One region of the Bacillus lumedeiriae genome, then DNA from elsewhere that is predicted to be linked to it. Evidence: riboswitches for the same ligand, from Rfam matches in the RefSeq annotation. Region 1 holds a riboswitch; each other region holds the start of a gene.
The links. Region 1 has a riboswitch for thiamine pyrophosphate ahead of thiC (phosphomethylpyrimidine synthase ThiC). Riboswitches for the same ligand answer to the same signal wherever they lie in the genome.
Positions count from the first base shown of each region.

Region 2: it holds a riboswitch for thiamine pyrophosphate, as region 1 does, so the genes downstream of both, tenA (thiaminase II) here and thiC (phosphomethylpyrimidine synthase ThiC) in region 1, are expected to answer to the same signal.
Region 3: it holds a riboswitch for thiamine pyrophosphate, as region 1 does, so the genes downstream of both, QYG89_RS05685 (thiazole synthase) here and thiC (phosphomethylpyrimidine synthase ThiC) in region 1, are expected to answer to the same signal.

Region 1 is NZ_JAUIYO010000011.1:3,197-9,145, reverse strand. Features, by position in the region: gene thiC (phosphomethylpyrimidine synthase ThiC) at 1-1,660, opposite strand, end outside; TPP riboswitch at 1,807-1,921, opposite strand; gene QYG89_RS12525 (SIMPL domain-containing protein) at 2,157-2,834, shown strand; gene QYG89_RS12520 (polysaccharide deacetylase) at 2,974-4,110, opposite strand; gene QYG89_RS12515 (potassium/proton antiporter) at 4,629-5,949, opposite strand, start outside.
Region 2 is NZ_JAUIYO010000002.1:35,895-41,843, forward strand. Features, by position in the region: gene thiW (energy coupling factor transporter S component ThiW) at 30-527, shown strand; gene QYG89_RS03745 (hypothetical protein) at 521-898, opposite strand; TPP riboswitch at 1,048-1,151, shown strand; gene tenA (thiaminase II) at 1,378-2,052, shown strand; gene QYG89_RS03755 (ABC transporter ATP-binding protein) at 2,045-2,821, shown strand; gene QYG89_RS03760 (ABC transporter permease) at 2,836-3,570, shown strand; gene QYG89_RS03765 (ABC transporter substrate-binding protein) at 3,567-4,574, shown strand; gene QYG89_RS03770 (uroporphyrinogen-III synthase) at 4,670-5,497, shown strand; gene thiM (hydroxyethylthiazole kinase) at 5,946-5,949, shown strand, end outside.
Region 3 is NZ_JAUIYO010000002.1:448,346-454,294, reverse strand. Features, by position in the region: gene QYG89_RS05710 (hypothetical protein) at 1-87, opposite strand, end outside; gene QYG89_RS05705 (ThiF family adenylyltransferase) at 356-1,369, opposite strand; gene thiS (sulfur carrier protein ThiS) at 1,385-1,588, opposite strand; gene QYG89_RS05695 (thiamine phosphate synthase) at 1,572-2,204, opposite strand; gene thiH (2-iminoacetate synthase ThiH) at 2,146-3,324, opposite strand; gene QYG89_RS05685 (thiazole synthase) at 3,339-4,103, opposite strand; TPP riboswitch at 4,172-4,273, opposite strand; gene mscL (large conductance mechanosensitive channel protein MscL) at 4,281-4,697, opposite strand; gene parC (DNA topoisomerase IV subunit A) at 4,891-5,949, opposite strand, start outside.

The DNA.
Region 1 (5,949 bases):
TACTGCAAAACTTCGGACCGCACATTGAGCAGAAATGGGCTGTTTTTGCTCCTTCAGCCGGGAGTGTTTCATCATGATATTCCAGCGCACGTTCAGGATCCAATGATAAATTAAACTGGTCTCTCCAGCGGAACTCAAAGCGGGCTTTCGATAACGCATCATCTCTTTTATGCGCGCCTGGATGGCCTTTCGCCAAATCAGCAGCATGGGCCGCAATTTTATATGTGACTACGCCTGTACGCACATCGTCTTTATTCGGAAGACCTAAATGCTCTTTCGGTGTTACGTAACAAAGCATCGCGGTTCCGTACCAGCCGATCATCGCTGCGCCGATCGCCGATGTAATATGATCATACCCAGGTGCAATATCGGTCGTCAGCGGTCCAAGTGTATAGAAGGGCGCTTCCTGACATACTTCTAATTGCTTGTCCATATTCTCTTTAATTAAATGCATCGGCACATGTCCTGGTCCTTCTACCATGACTTGAACATCGTGCTCCCAAGCAACTTTTGTCAGTTCGCCGAGTGTTTCTAATTCAGCAAACTGTGCTTCATCATTTGCATCAGCAATCGATCCCGGACGCAGCCCATCTCCCAATGAGAAGGAAATATCATACGTTTTCATAATTTCACAGATTTCTTCAAAGTGAGTATACAAAAAGTTTTCCTTATGATGATACAAACACCATTGAGCCATAATGGAGCCTCCACGGGAAACGATCCCTGTTACACGTTTAGCTGTTAGAGGAACATAACGCAGAAGAACGCCTGCATGAATAGTGAAATAATCGACTCCCTGCTCTGCTTGTTCAATCAATGTGTCGCGGTACACTTCCCATGTAAGATCTTCCGCTACACCATTTACTTTTTCAAGGGCCTGATAAATAGGAACAGTCCCTACTGGAACAGGCGAATTGCGGATGATCCATTCCCGAGTCGTATGAATGTTCTTACCTGTCGATAAATCCATAATGTTATCAGCACCCCAGCGCGTGGCCCACGTCATTTTTTCCACTTCTTCTTCAATAGAGGAAGATACCGCAGAATTACCGATATTGGCGTTAATTTTCACATGAAAATTGCGTCCGATAATCATCGGTTCGATTTCGGGATGGTTAATGTTAGCTGGGATAATTGCCCGGCCCCTTGCTACTTCGTCCCTTACAAATTCAGGCGACATATTTTCCCTAATTGCAATAAACTCCATCTCAGGTGTGATAATTCCTTTCTTTGCATAATGAAGCTGAGTAACATTTTTTCCTTTTTTCGCGCGCAGCGGCTGGCGCTTTAAGCTAGGGAACACTTGATGATTGGCACGCGGGTCATTTTGATCTTTGTAGCCGTTATCTTCAGGCTTGATCTCCCTGCCTTCATAGGTCTCTGTATCATTGCGTTCATGAATCCATGGACTCCGGATCGCCGGCAGGCCTTTCGTAATATCAATAGAATGATGAGGGTCAGTATATGGCCCGCTCGTATCATACACACGTACCGGCGGATTTTCTTCTTCTCCAAATGAACCGGTCGTTGGGCTTAACTCAATTTCACGCATCGGCACTTTTAAATCTGGACGTGAGCCCTCTACGTAGATTTTTTTGCTGCCGGAAAAACTGGACATAATGGAAATGTTTTTTTCGTTTAATGAAGATGTAGTAGACATTAAGAATCTCTCCCTTTAATAGATTAATCGTTTAAGGACGAGATATAGCACATAACAAATGGAAAAGTTGATAGAAGTACATAAAAAAGCCGGTGTCCAATCGTTCATTGGACCCGGCTCATATGTATGCAGAAGTAGTTATGCTTTCGTGATTGTTCTAACTTCCCCACGCTGGTATGAACCAGATCAGGTCCCAAGAGTCAAGAAACTTCATCGCGTTTCTTTCTCAGCCCAGCTCATTGGACTCCCCTAGTTATGACTATTCGATTTAACTTCATTATACCTTTATATCGACAAAAAGCAAGATATTATTTTCATAATTTTTAGAATATTATATTTTTAGTAATATTCTATCCGGATTTCTCTTTTCGTCTTCTTTCTACACTTGTAAGTACCGGGCATTGGCTCATGTAATCACCGCTGCCATCCTTCTTTTTTCACATCATAAACATATAAATTAAAATCAAGCCATTTTTATGAGGAAGGTGAATGTTTTATGTATTATCCAGCCCGTACAAACCGGTCTTATCGGAATCAGCCCACTTATATAATGACGGTAGATGGTCAAGGACATGTCACAGCAAAGCCAGATGAAGCCATCTTAACAATCGGGATCGTAACGAAAAATCCAGATGCCCAAACGGCTCAACAAGAAAACTCAATGATCTCCAGCCGGGTCATTGCAGCCTTACGACAAATTGGCATTGAGGAAAATGATATAAGGACGGCCGCTTATTCCATTCGTCCAGAATATGATTATATTGAGGGACAATCTGTGTTTAGAGGATATGAAGTGGAGCATTTACTCCAAATAACTGTTAAAGATCTTTCTAAGATTGGAAACGTATATGATGCTGCTGTCAAAAATGGGGCCAACATTGCGAGAAATATCGAATTACGCGTGTCAAACCCAAATATTTATTATCAGGAAGCATTGAAGCTCGCCATTTATAATGCAACAGAAAAAGCGGATACGATAGCCCGGACAATCGGTGTAACAGTGAACAACATTCCTTTAAGAATTGTAGAAGGGGGCCAGCCCGAAAATCCAAGACCGATGGTATTAGCTTTTTCACAATCTTCCTCTTCAGAAGCGGTCCCCCCTATCCAAACGGGAGAGCTTACAATCAATGCAGCTGTGAAAGCTATTTTTGGCTATCATACTAGGGTTTAATTTTTTGTTAAGCTCCCCTGTTGATTTCCGCTCCAATCAACAACAGTCATTAACATAGTCAAGTAGAATAAACAGGAGTGACTCCATGCCAAAGCACCAGCCTCTTTTGAGTCACTCCCTACTTCTTCATTCTCTTAATTTATAGCCTTGCATCTTTCCAAAAGTTTTGAACGACGTGGGCAGATGGATTGTAAGCCCGCATCTCATAGCCTTCTTTTTTCAAATATTGCAAGATGGCAGGCAGCATATCTGCCGTAATTTTTTTCTCGTGCAGCAAAATGACGACGTGCTGATCGCCGCTCTTTTTTTGCCGCTGGATACCAGCTTGAATGTTTTGGAGAATACGTGCTTTCGAGCTGGCATTGTACCGCCAGTCTTCACTATCTACATCCCAATCCCACAGGCGGTAGCCTTTTTTGACCATGGCATCACGAAACGGCTGCTTTAAATACGGTACACTGCCATACGGGGCCCGGACTAAGATTGAGGACTGGCCAGTCACTCGTTTCAATGTCTGATCTGTTTTTTCCATTTCATTGATAAAGTTTTGCGGTGAATTGTACAGAGGATTTACTTTATGCGTTACACTGTGCAAAGCAAGGTAATGCCCTTCTGCCGCAGCCTTCTTCGTTATTTCAGCATGATATCTAATATTCGGCTCTACATAAAAAAAGGTCGCTTTCACTTGATAATCGCCTAGTATCTTTAAGATACTTGCTGACTGGGCACTTGGACCGTCATCAAATGTTACATAGGCGATAGGTGTAGGTGGAGCATTGTTGATTTGATCAAAAAACGATTGATTTGCTGCTAAGAATTCTTCATTGGATAACTTGGAGCCTATTGCTGTATAAATCCTTACAGTGTGATGATGGCTGAGATAGTCAACCTTGAACCCAAATTGTTCCGCAAGCCAGCGGATACCGACATACAGTTTACCGTTTTCCGTATAAATGACCGCAGGAGAAACTGCTTTGCCGTTAAATAAAGCTTCCTTCGTTTTTATGTTAACTACTAACTGCTGGCCGTTTTTTTCAAATATGTATAGTCCATTATTCTTATTAATTGTTTGTTTCATGTATAAATAGTATGATAGCTTTTCTGCCGGAGCAACTGCCTGGCCGTTTACAATAAACGCTTCTTCTTTTGTAAATGGCAGCATTTTGTCATGAAGCCCAATATAAATGTTTTTCTTTCCTGACGCATAGGTCTCTGCTCCCCCTGCGCACAGAAAAAATAACAGTACGCTGCACATGATGGTCAGCTTTTTTCTCATCTCTCCTACTCCCTTTTCTTTATGTGAAATTTTTTCTATTTTCTCTTTCTATTATACTACATATTTTTACCTATTGTTACAGAATTATTAAAAATATTACACATTTAATCTTATGAATGAAGAGAACTTTTTACTACTGTTTTTTAGATGACTTTGTCAAACGTGCCTGTTGATTTCACCCGGGGACACTCGCTTTCCGCGGACAGTCCTGAAGTCTCTTCGCCGCTATCGCTGGAGCCATTAAAAAAGTGGTTAATAGCGAAGAACAGGTGAGATCAATCACTATATTTAATATCTTAACAACATTTAATAATCTATATATCATGTATGGCAGACTCCTTTTCATTAAACCTGGACTTTTTCGGCGGCCTCTCTATCGCTCCTCTAGGGTTTCTCCTAGACATACCTTTCTCATAGGAGTCTCATACCTTCCGCTCCAATCTACCAAGGCGCAAAATTAACACTCGTCATGAACATAGTCTTTTAAATTGAAAATAAAAAAGCCGAGCAAAATCTGCTCAGCCTGTTTGACCTTCCTCTTCTTTTTTCATCATGACTTGTTTCAGTTCATCTTTTTTATCTTTCTTGACCAACACGTAAAGCACATCTTCGGGTAAAAGGTCTGTTTCTCCTTTTGGAGTAATGAGCTGTTCACCACGGATCACAGCTGTAATCAGTGTTTTGGGCGGCAAAGCAATATGCTGAATTTGTTTATTGACGACAGGTGAGTCAGCAAGTATTCTCATTTCCACCATTTCACTGTTCGTTTTTCCGATAGAGATTAGTTCTAAACTATGAGGAGACTGCGCTTTCTTTCCTGCTCCTGCTACGCCGAACAATTCAGCTGCTTTAGAAATCGTTGTCCCTTGTATCACAGTTGATAAGAGAACAACGAAAAAGACAACGTTAAACATAAGCTGACCGTGTTCCAGCCCTTCTACGAGCGGGTACGTCCCAAGAATAATCGGCACCGCTCCTTTTAAACCGGCCCATGAAATAAATAGTTTTTCCTTTACGTTCATCTTTGAGAAAAGCAAGCTGACAAACACGCCAATCGGCCGCGCAACGACCATTAAGAACACAGCAAGCGCAATTCCCTGCCAAGCGACATCAAGCAAGTCCTCTGGAAAAACGAGTAAACCTAAAATCATGAACATGACGATCTGCATCATCCATGCCAAGCCTTCATTAAAGCCAAGGATCGAATGACGGTACGTTAAGTCAGCATTTCCAATAATGATGGCCATGACATACACGGCTAAAAATCCGCTCGCATTCATAATCGTAATCGTACTAAAAGCAAAAATAGATAACGCAATGGATAAAACCGGATAAAGACCGGAAGAATCGAGGTTGATTTTGTTAATCACCCAAACAGAGAGTTTACCGAACACAACCCCAAGGATGAGACCAAGCCCCATTTGCCAGAAAAAGTTTAAAATAAGATTGAGAGGTTCGAATGAAGGGGATTGAATCACTTGGATTAAACTAATCGTCAAGAAAATCGCCATCGGATCATTAGAAGCTGATTCTGCTTCAAGCACAGTTGTGAGTTTCGGTTTCACATTTTTACTCCCGAGTACACTAAACACAGCGGCAGCGTCCGTTGAGCCGACAATCGCCCCAACAAGAATGCCCTCTGCCCATGTCAAATCAAGGACAAATTTAGCAGCTACGCCAACTGTAATCGTTGTTGCAATGACTCCAAGCGTAGCCAGAGACAAGGAAGGCTTATAAACAGTTTTCACGCTTTCCCACTTCGTCTGCAGGCCGCCTTCGAATAAAATAATCACTAATGCCACTGTTGCAAGCAGCTGAGCGAGCCACGCATTGTCAAAG
Region 2 (5,949 bases), on a different contig from region 1:
GTTCGGCTTTTTATAATGGAGGAATGTATATGAACCAAGTGCAAAAACTGGCATACATGGCTTTATTTACGGCCATCGCGACGTTCGGCTCTTCTCTTATTTGGTTTCCTGCTGGAATAGCCAAAGCATATCCTGTTCAACATGCGGTCAATGTGATGGCCGGTGTGCTGCTCGGCCCAGGGCCTGCGGTTATTATCGCATTTGTAACTGGATTGCTTCGAAACCTTATGGGGACAGGCTCGTTATTAGCTTTTCCAGGCGGAATGATTGGAGCTTTTCTTGCCGGATATATTTATCAAAAAACGAGACATGCTTGGGGGGCTTCTATTGGAGAAATAACTGGTACGGGACTAATTGCTTCTTTATTCGCTGTGCCTTATGCAAAAATTTTGATGGGAACGACAGTCGGCGCCTTTTTCTTTTTGCCTGCGTTTCTTGTCAGCAGTCTTTCCGGATCATTGATTGGCCTTGTTTTAGTGAAACGGATCGTCAAAATGAAAGTCTGGAAATATCGTCCTAATCATTGATTCCAACGAATCGAAACGGCCAGCTTACAACATTGCAAATTCCCTGAATCTGTTTGTAGTTCAAGCCGAAAAAAATCTGGATTAAAAGAAATAGCCGCTTTTGTGAGCATTCCGGACGATCGGATGAGCCGTTCTACTTCTTGTCGGTTAGAAGATTGAGCAGCAGCCATTAAGCGAAAGGCAAAATCATTGTCAGTCGTTATCTTGTTTAGAAGCAGAGTTGTTTCATTCAAGAGCCTTTTCATTGATTGGGCAGACTGTTTAAAGAAGACTGTATTGACTGTAGGATAAGGTCTTATGAATGCTTGGTGAAGATCATAATTTGTAAATGTAGTAGCATAGGGACGCCCATACGGATAAAAATAATACACAGCAGCATAGCTCCTTCCGCAAATGAACTTTCTATTAATATACATGTGAATGATAAATAAAATGATCGCTTTAATTTATTTAAAAATTCAGAATTTTATTGATGTAAGGCTATAAGTATGTTACAACTAAGTAAAGTCTAATTAAATAGTTTGATCCTTGGGGGTGCTTTAATAAGCTGAGAAAGGTGAAATACCTTAACCCTTATTACCTGAACTGGGTCATGCCAGCGTAGGGAAGAGGCATTGTGAGTATGTTAAGCTGCAATTCTTTTTGTCATTGCAGCAAAATAAGAACTTATAAAACTGCTTCTCCCTGTGAGAAGCAGTTTTTTTATTGTTCTAACGATGGATAAAGGTTTAAAAGTGTGAACAAAAAATCCGGAATGATGCACAACGCATGCAAATGTATGAACAAACGTCTATACGCATTTCTAGGCAGTTAGGCATTGCAATTAATAGATTCTAAGGAGTGTATATCAATGAAGTTTAGTGAAAGGTTACATGAGAAATTACAACCGATCTGGAGGCAAAATCATAAGCATCCTTTTGTAAAGGGGATCGGCGATGGAACGCTTGATCAGCGGAAATTCCGTTTTTATATGGTTCAGGATTATTTATATTTAATCGATTATTCCAAGGTGTTTGCGCTTGGAGCTGTTAAAGCGACGGATGTGGAGACGATGGGAAGGTTTGCGTCCTTATTGAATGAGACTCTTAATTTCGAAATGTCGCTTCACCGCCAGTATGCAGCTAGGTTTGGTATTTCAGAGGAAGAGCTGGAGCAGGCGAAGCCATCTCCAATTACACTTGCGTATACACATTATATGCTCCATGTCAGTCAGAATGGGACCCTTGCTGAGCTGATTTCTGCACTGTTGCCGTGTGCATGGAGTTACTGGGAGATTGGAAAGGAACTGAATGAAATTCCAGGTGCAAGTGAACATGAGCTGTATGGTGACTGGATAAAAATGTACTCATCGAAAGAGTTCGGCGAGCTGGCTGTATGGTGCATCGAACTATTAGATAAACACACAGCCGGAAAGAGTGAAGAAGAGCTTGATCGATTGGAAGAAATCTTTCTAAATACGACCCGCTATGAGTATATGTTCTGGGATATGGCATACAATGAGCAAATGTGGCCTGGAGATGAATAAAAAAGTTCTAGAGTTTGAGAATGTGACTTTTTCCTATAAAGAAAAAAAGCAGGGGCGCTCTGTCCCTATTCTTCAATCTTTAAATGTAGATATTTATGATCAGGAATTTATTACGATTGTAGGTGCGAGCGGGTCAGGAAAAAGTACACTTTTCAGATTAATTACCGGACTTGAAGATCCCGATGAAGGAAAGATTTTTATTAATGGACAGATACATGAAAGCAGGCTTGGAAAAGCCGGGTACATGCCTCAGCAGGATTTATTGATGCCATGGCGGACGGTTCTCGAAAATGCAGCCCTGCCCCTTGAATTAAAAGGCATTCATAAAGAAGAAGCCCGGAAACAGATTGTTCCTCTTCTTGAAGAATTCGGATTAGCTGGAATGGAGAATCGCTTTCCTCATGAATTATCAGGAGGCATGAGGCAGCGCGTTTCTTTTTTGCGTACGTCGTTAAGCGGCTCCAATGTACTATTGCTTGATGAGCCTTTCAGTGCACTTGATGCCATTACGAGGCTGTCAATGCAGGAATGGCTGATGGCTCAGTGGGAGAAACGAAAAAACACGATCATATTTATTACACATGATGTCAATGAGGCGCTTTTTCTATCTGACCGCATTTTCGTTTTTTCTGAAAAACCTGTTCACACACTTGAAGAAGTCAACGTGCCCCTCTCGAGACCGAGAGATTTACAAGACTTAAATCAACCGGACATGATTGAGCTAAGGGAGCATTTGCTTGAGCAGCTGAGAGGGAAGGTGACAGTGTGAGAAAGGTAAAAGGAATGCTGCCGGCAGCCTTATTAATTGCGGCTTTTCTGTTCATTTGGGAAGCTGCAGCGCGGGGGATGAACATGATGTTTATTCTTCCGCCGCCGACAGGCGTTCTCAGTAAGTTATGGGAATTGAAAGAGCCGCTATTGTTCGAACATCTGCCTGCTACGCTGGCGATTATCATCATAGGCCTGGCTATTTCTATTTTATTAGGAACGGGGATCGCTGTTTGGATGAGCATCAGTCCGACTGTGGAAAAAGCGCTTTACCCGATTATTATCTCCTCACAGATGATTCCGATCATTGCACTTGCGCCGATTTTTGTTCTTTGGTTCGGCTACTCCATTTGGAGCAAGGTAGTCGTAACTGTGTTGATTACGTTTTTTCCTATCACGGTGAATACATATGATGGACTGCAATCTGGGAGTAAAGAATTGAAAGAACTAATGATGACAATGGGTGCGGGGAAAAAAGAGGTCTTTATCAAATTGCTCGTTCCATCCTCTTTGCCGCACTTCTATTCGGGAGTGAAAGTAGCTGTTACATTAAGTGTGATCGGTGCTGCAATCGGCGAATGGCTCGGGGCGCAGGCTGGGCTTGGGTATTTCAGCCGGCGAATGATGACACAGTTTGATGGAGCTGCGGTTTTCGCGCCTATCGTGTTGTTATCAGCTATTGGCATTGTGTTGTTCATCATCGTCAAAATCATAGAAAATAGATCATTAAAATGGAGGAAATCAGGATGAAGAAGTGGTTAGTACTTATACTCGCTGTACTGCTTGCAGGCTGTAATGCCGGTGGTACGGATAAAAAAGAAACAGTAGCAGAAGAGGGGGCGAAAGATAAAGAAAATGTCACGATTATGCTTGATTGGTACCCAAATGCCGTTCACAGCTTTTTATATGCAGCAGAAGAAAAAGGTTATTTTGAAGAAGAAGGAATCAATGTCGATATTCAATTTCCAGCAAATCCGACAGACCCGATTACTTTAGCCGCTGCTGGGAAAGTAACGCTTGGCATTTCTTATCAGCCTGATGTCATCATGGCAAGGACGGACCAGGGGGTAAATGTGAAGTCCGTTGGCGCTATCGTCCGTTCGCCGTTAAACCACGTAATGTTTCTAGAAGACAGCCCGATTAAGACACCAAAAGATTTGGAAGGAAAAACAGTCGGCTTTACGGGTATCCCGTTAAACGAAGCGATTATCGATACGATGGTTGAGAAGGATAAAGGAAATCCGGAAAAAGTAAAGATGCTGGACGTAGGATTTGAATTAAATTCAGCTATTACTACGAAAAAAGCGGACGCAGTCGTGGGTGCTTACATTAACCATGAAGTCCCTCTATTGAAACATGAAGGCTTTGAAACGCGTAACTTTGATCCAACAGAATACGGTGTACCAAGCTTTTATGAACTTGTAGCTGTAACAAGTGATCAAACGTGGGAAGAGAAGCAAGATACGATTAAAGCATTTTGGCGGGCTGCAGAGAAAGGCTTTGCTTTTACTGAAGAACACCCGGATGAAGCGCTGCAGATTTTATTAAGCAAACAAGATGAAGCAAACTTTCCGCTTGTTGAAGAAGTAGAAAAACAAAGCCTTAGTATCCTGCTTCCAAAAATGAAATCAGAAGAAGGATTTGGCAGCCAGTCAAAGCAGCCATGGCAAGAAACGAGTGACTGGATGAAAAAAGCTGGACTCATCAAAAATGAGCCGAAGTTAGAGGATATGTTTGTCAACATTGCTCAATAAAGAAATAACCCCCACTGAATCTCTGTATACCTAGCGATTTAGTGGGGTTTTTGTGTTATGATAGAATCATAGATCATATGAGAGGGGAAAGAGAGATGGGAAAAGGGCTTGAAGGAAAGAGAATTGTTATTGCCGGCTCTAGAAAAACAGAAGAAATGAGCGCAATTATTGAAAAACAAGGAGGAGCATCGCTTGTCCGTCCGTTACAGGGAACAGCATTTTTGGCGGAAGATCAGGTCGGCGGGGAAATCAAAGAGTTGATCAGCAGCCAGGCCGACTGGGTCATTTTTACAACAGGCATCGGTACAGAGGCGTTAGTCGAAACAGCTGGAAAAATAGGAGTACAAGGAGAATTCTTACAAGTGATCCAACGAGCAAAAGCGGCTGCCAGGGGATACAAAACTTTTGCCGCTTTAAAGAAACTGGGAATTGTACCGCTTGCAGTGGATGATGACGGCACGACAGCTGGACTGATCCGAGCACTGGAAAAAGAAGACTTTGCCAACAAACGCGTGGCTGTTCAGCTTCATGGAGAAAATGCACCGTCATTAATCGCATTTTTAGAAGGAAAAGGAGCAGTTGTTCAATGCTTGCTACCTTACCGTCATCATGCTCCTGAAGAAGAAGTGGTGAAAAAAGCACTGAATGAAATCATTGACAAAGAGGTAGACGCCGTCTGCTTTACGACAGCTGTGCAAGTTCGTTTTTTATTCCATTATGCAAAAGAGACAGGACGTAAGGATGAACTGCTTGCTGCTTTTGCTTCTGATACGTTAGCCGGAGCAGTGGGAAAAGTGACAGCGGAAGCGCTGACGGAAGAAGGAGTGTCCCGCATGATCGTGCCTGAACTTGAGCGGATGGGTGCAATGATTATGAAATTATCACGATATTATCAAGAGCAGGAAGCATATCCAAGTTTATAGAATGATAGTTTCACGCTAAAATCGCTTTTGCCTGCAATTGGTGAGGGATTTCCTATTAAAATTCAGCCGGGTTGTCAAAAGATTGAAAATTTCAAACATACAAGGTACAATTTGAATACAACTAAAATGTGAACCGGGAGCTGGCGGACGCCGGCTGAGAGTGCAGCTATCCCGCTGCAGACCGTGTGAACCTGTTGGATAATGCCAGCGCAGGGAATGTGACAAGAATTTAGAGCACGTGCGCCGGCACTGTGCTTTTTTTGTTTGGCCATGTTAATGGTTATTGTTGATTGGAACGGAAGGCGCAAGACCCCTGCGGGAAAAGCGTGTCCACGGGAGATCCCGCAGACGCGACAGCAGCGCGGAAAGCTCCAGGGCCGCCCGGTGCCCCAGTGGAAATCATCAGGTGGGTTTAACAAAGACTTTTGTTTTAGAAAGGATGGAGGATATGG
Region 3 (5,949 bases), on a different contig from region 1:
TTGCCCAGCTGCGGTTTCTTTGCCGCAAGAAGGACAAAACTTGGTTCCTGCTCCGATCGGGTTTCCGCAGTGTACACAATTTTTCATTTCATCTCTCCCCTTCTTTTTTCAGCCCTATTTACGGCTCCTTACTAGCATAAGGAACAAAAAAAACGTTTGCCATAGATTCGACAAAACAAGACAAAATCTCCTATTCTCTTTTCATAAGGATATGTACTCTCTTCTTGTTATATCGCTGCCGCCGGAAAATTAGAACAAGAAAAAGTGCTCTCTTTTCCGTTCTATTTAACTACACACAAAAAAGAAGCTTCTCACAACGGAAGCTTCTTTTTGAATCATTTTTTATGAACGGCGTTTACCCTAGAAGCTGCTGGTAAAGTTTTTTTGCACTTTCCGGGTCTTTGGATCCGTGCACCAGCATTCGGCCGTCTTGGAAAAGCACGATTCTTTTTCCTGAAATGACAGCCGAGAGCAAAAAGCCATTTGTCTTTACTGTTGCGCCTTGCTGCTCCATCGTTGAAGCCAGCTGCGTTAAATTAAATGTTCTGTTTTTTGGCGGCCTTACTTGGACCGTATCTCGGCCGCAAAGAACGGCTGTCTTCGTGCGATTATCTTCAGCTAAATACGGATAACTTGCTTCCTTCCCACATGATGGACAGTGTTCTTTCTTTAAAACAGCTGTATTAATTGCTGAATGCGTATTTTTCCACAAGTCAAATGAAACTAGTTCCCTGCGTACATCTTTCCATCTGTCAGCAAGGATTTTTAATGCCTCTGCGCCTTGAAAGGCAGTTGTCATTTGTACGGCTGGTGCAATGATTCCTGCTGTATCGCACGTCATTCCCTCGGCTGGCAGGACATCAAGCAGACAAGTAAAACATGGCGTTTCCCCCGGAATGATAACACAGCTGACCCCTTGACTGCCGACACAAGCTCCGTATATCCACGGCACGTTATACTTTTGAGATAAATCGTTGATTAAAAATCTCGTCTCAAAATTGTCGGTTCCATCGAGCAGCAAGTCAGGCCTGCATGTATTCATTACATCAGAAAGTTCTTCCGGTCCTCCATCTGCCGTGATAGCAGTGATCTTCACATCTGAATTAATCTCTTCAAGCCGTTTCCTCGCTGCTTCTGCTTTTGGCAGATGATCCTTTACATCCTGTTCTCTGTAGAGCTGCTGCCGCTGCAGATTGGTCCAATCAACATAATCACGATCAATAATCGTTAACTGGCCGACCCCAGCTCTGACAAGCATTTCTGCCAAAGATGATCCAAGTGCCCCCGCCCCGACAATGAGTACGTGTTTGGCGGCATAAGGCTGTTTTTCTTTTAGAAATAGTTCCTGTCTGGAATAACGGTTATCCATCGTGTATCCTCCTTCTTACCCGCCGCCGACAAACTGAACGATTTCAATGCGGTCTCCTTCTTGTACTTTCGTTGATTCCATCTTTTCTTTTGGCACGATCTGGCCATTGCTTTCGACAATGACCGCTTTCCCTTGCAGTGAATAAACTGCGAGCAGATTCGTAAGTGTGGGCTCTGATAAAACGACTGTTTCCTGTTTACCGTTAATAACGATATTCATACGTCTGTTTTTCCTCCTTATTGATTTCATTTCGATAATATGCAGCAGTATCTGCCGGATCTTTACTCCCGAAAATCCCCGACATCACAGCGATTCCGCTTGCACCAGCTTCTTTTACTTCTTGAATATGATGCGGCATAATTCCTCCAATCGCTATGATCGGCATGTTCACAGCACGTGTAGCCGCTTTCAGCTGTTCTAAGCCAGCTGGTGTTCTGCCGGGTTTAGAAGCCGTCGGATAAATATGACCGAACAAGCCCCAGTCCGCCCCATTACTCTCAGCTTTTATAGCAGCAGCCGGTTCATGAATGGAACATCCTGCTTTCATAGAAGCAGTAAACGGCTTTACTATCTGTAACGGAAGGCTGTTTTCAGTCAACTGTACGCCACCGGCTTCTGCTGCCAGCGCTACATCTACCCGGTCATTTACAATGATCTTTTCCGCGGGTACATCAGCCTCTATAAACGTTTGCACCCAGTGAAACAATTCTTTAGCGCTGCGATGCTTTTCCCTAATATGGATGTAGTCGACAAATGGGTGAATGATGGAGGCTATGTCAGACGCCTGCTCCAGCTCTTGCTTCCCTGTCGTAATTGCGTGAAGTTGAAAAGACATTTGTCTCCTCCTCACTAGCTAGAATATCCCAATCTTTTGAAACCGGCTGATAACCGAGCTGTTTCAACCTTGTTTTCACTTCATCTACTGTACGTGTATCAGAGATTTCAAATTGGCTGTTATCCTCTTTTTTGTTTGCATATCCGCCGACCACGGTGGAAGAAGCTGCAGACATTTTTGTTACACCGAGTTTAATCAGATGATCCCTAAGTGCCGCCTCTTCGCGGGTAGACAGTGTAATGCCTGCACGCGGCATAAAAATCCGAAAAGCAAGCATGGCTTGAACCAGATCTTTATCTTCTACAAGAACTCTCGGCTCAAATCCTCCTAAGTTCGGACGAATGCGGGGAAAAGAAACAGCAACGTCAGTTTCTATATATTTTTTCTGTAAATACTGGGCATGCATTGCGGTAAAAAACACTTCTTTTCTCCAGTTATCCATTCCTAGCAATGCTCCGATATTAATAGACCTCATACCGGCCTCGCAGCCCCGCTCTGGTGCATCGAGACGATAACGATAATTTCTTTTTGGCCCTTTTAGATGAATTTCCTTGTAAATGTCTTCATTATATACTTCTTGATATACAGTCAGTCCATCCACGCCTGCTTGGAAAAGCTGTCTATACTCATTCGTATCAAGCGGCTGTACTTCAATAGCAATCGAGGCTGCGTGACTTCTTAAAATTTTTGCACTTTCGGCTAAATAAGAAACAGAAGAATGAATGCGTGATTCCCCAGTCAATAAAATGACGTGCTGAATCCCCATCTCTTTTAATGCCTTTGCTTCTTGATCAATTTCTAATGCTGTTAATTTCCGTCTTGGAAAGTCATTGTCAAAGCTAAAACTGCAATACGCACATTTATTCACACAATAATCAGTCAAATAAAGAGGCGCATACAAAGAGATCACTTTGCCAAAATGCTGAACAGTCAGCTTATGGGCTTTCTGCGCCATCTCCTCTAAACGCTCCACTGCTGCAGGCGAAAGGAGCACGAGTAGATCATTCTCGTTCAAATTCGTTTTGCTTAACACTTTATCTACGTCTTTCACTGTGACACGGTCTAGCATTTCTTCATACGGTTTATTTTTGATTTGATCGTATACATCGTAAAAGCTCATGTTACCCCTCCTTTTTAACGTAAGAAACCAGTTAACGGTGATGAAGCGTTAGCCCTTTGTGAAACAGATCCTAGGCCTGCTAAGTAAGCTTTTCTTCCGGCGATGACAGCTAGGTTAAATGCTTCTGCCATACTGATCGGATCATCAGCTGTAGCAATCGCTGTGTTCACAAGAACAGCATCTGCTCCCATTTCCATCGCCTCTGCTGCTTCAGATGGTCTTCCGATACCGGCATCAACAATGATTGGCAGCGTCTTTTCCTCTATTAAAATCCGAATCATTTCCTTCATACGGATACCCCTGTTTGAACCAATCGGTGAACCAAGCGGCATAATAGCCGCTGCGCCGGCATCCGCCAGTTTTTTCGCTGCCATCAAATCCGGGTTCATATAAGGAAGGACAACAAATCCTTCATTGGCGAGTATATCCGTAGCCCGAATCGTTTCTTCATTATCCGGCAATAAATATTTTTGATCGGAAATTACTTCGATTTTAATCCAGTTGCCCATCCCGGCTGCTCTCGCCAATCTCGCAATTCTCACTGCTTCTTCGGCATTTCTCGCCCCTGATGTATTTGGCATAATAATCATATTCGGCGGAATGTCTTCTAAAATGTTTTCATGACCAGCCTCCAAGTCTACCCGTCGGACGGCTACTGTGACCACCTCTGATCCTGACTGTGCAAAAGCTTGTTTCATCACGGAATGATCCGCAAATTTCCCTGTACCTGTAAAAAGACGATTCGTTAATTTCGTTTGACCAATCATTAATTCATCCATCATAATTCCTCCTTTTTACAATGAAAAAGAGCCTACCACAGTGGCAGGCTCTTTTATGTATATTAAATAACATAAAATGCAAGCTTCCCTCCGTTGGTACTAACCAAATCAGGTTCAAGAGTTGGATAATGTTTATCCTCTCAGCCTTAAAGGCACCCCTAGCTAACTTTCTTTTATTTAATTATCTCTATTATACTCTGAATTTTCTAAATTGTTAAGTTTTTTGTCTAATTTTAATAGATCTCTAATTTCTGTGAGCAATTCTTCCTCTTTTGATAGTGAAGGCGGTGTTTCTTCCGCTTTTTCCTGATGGTACAGTTTGTTAAACAGCTTAACGAATAAGAAAATAGAAAAAGATATAATAAGAAAATCAACAATCGTTTGCAGGAAGTTGCCATATTTAACGACAGCTCCTCCAAAATGAAACGCTAAATTTGAAAAATCAACTCCCCCGATCAGCAAACCGATCAAAGGCATAATCATATCGTTTACAAGTGAAGTAACAATCTTACCAAAAGCTGCTCCAATAATAACCCCAACGGCTAAATCAATGACATTGCCCCGCATAGCAAACTTCTTAAACTCTTGAAACACAGCCATTACATTCCTTTCCATTATCTTTGCTTTCTAACTATAACAAAAGCATAGTAAACTGTCCTTCTTTTATTACATATTTTATTAAAGTTTCTAGGATACTACTTTGAATTTTGCACATAATGAATTAAAAATAAAAATACGTGGCAACCAGCCACATATTTTTATTTTTTATACAGTCAATATTTCTTTTTTATTCTTCCGATCTAATTACTTTCCAAACGGCTGTTATTTCTCCGCTCTCCTTCTCATCCAAAACGAATGACCCGTTCGAATAACGATCACTCGGTTTTAACGTAGAAAAATCGAAGAGTTCCCTCTTTCCCTTCTTTGTTTGCAGTACGACCGATTCCCCTCGTTCAATCGTCGTTAATTGAACGACGCGATGAGGATTTCCTTTCAATTCCCGCAGCATAAGGACACCCCTTGATGCCCGTGATACCGGCTCAAATTCAGTTGACTTCATTTTCTTTACGGCTCCGCGCTGTGTAGTGAGCAGCAAATCTTTTTCTTCATTTGATTCCCACACTTCTACACCGACCAAATAATCACCGTCTTTTACGTTCATTCCTTTTACTCCTGCTGCACGCGGTCCTACGATACTTGCCTCATCCTCGGAAAATAAGAGTCCGTAACCGAAAAATGTCGACAAGAACACTTGTTTTTTTCCGTTCGTTAAATGAACTCCAACTACTTCGTCATCATCTTTTAGCCTAATAGCTGTTAACGCTCGTGAATAGCGCTGCACTTTGTAAGAAGATAATTCTGTTCGCTTAATTGTGCCATTTTTCGTAGCAAATAATAAATAGGACGGTTCCTGAAAATCTTTAATAGCAAAAGCAGCGATAATGAACTCTTCTTTTTCGATAGAAACAAGACTGGCCACATGCTGGCCAAGATCTTTCCAGCGAATATCAGGCAGTTCATGAACAGGCAAATACAAATAGTTTCCTTTATTCGTAAAGATGAGTAAAACATCGGTTGTATTTACTTCTTGTTTATAGAGGAGATAATCTGTTTCCTTCATCGCCAAGTCTTTTCCGCCTGATGCGGAATAGGAACGCAGGCTTGTCCGTTTAATGTAGCCGTCTCTTGTCACAGTCACGATCACGTCTTCATTTGGAATTAATACTTCAAGACTGACTTTTATTTCTTCAATTTCTTTTTCAATGACTGTCCGCCGCTCGTCATTGTATTTTCTCTTCATCTCTTTTAATTCTTTTTTGATGACAGTTGTCAGTTTCTTTTCACT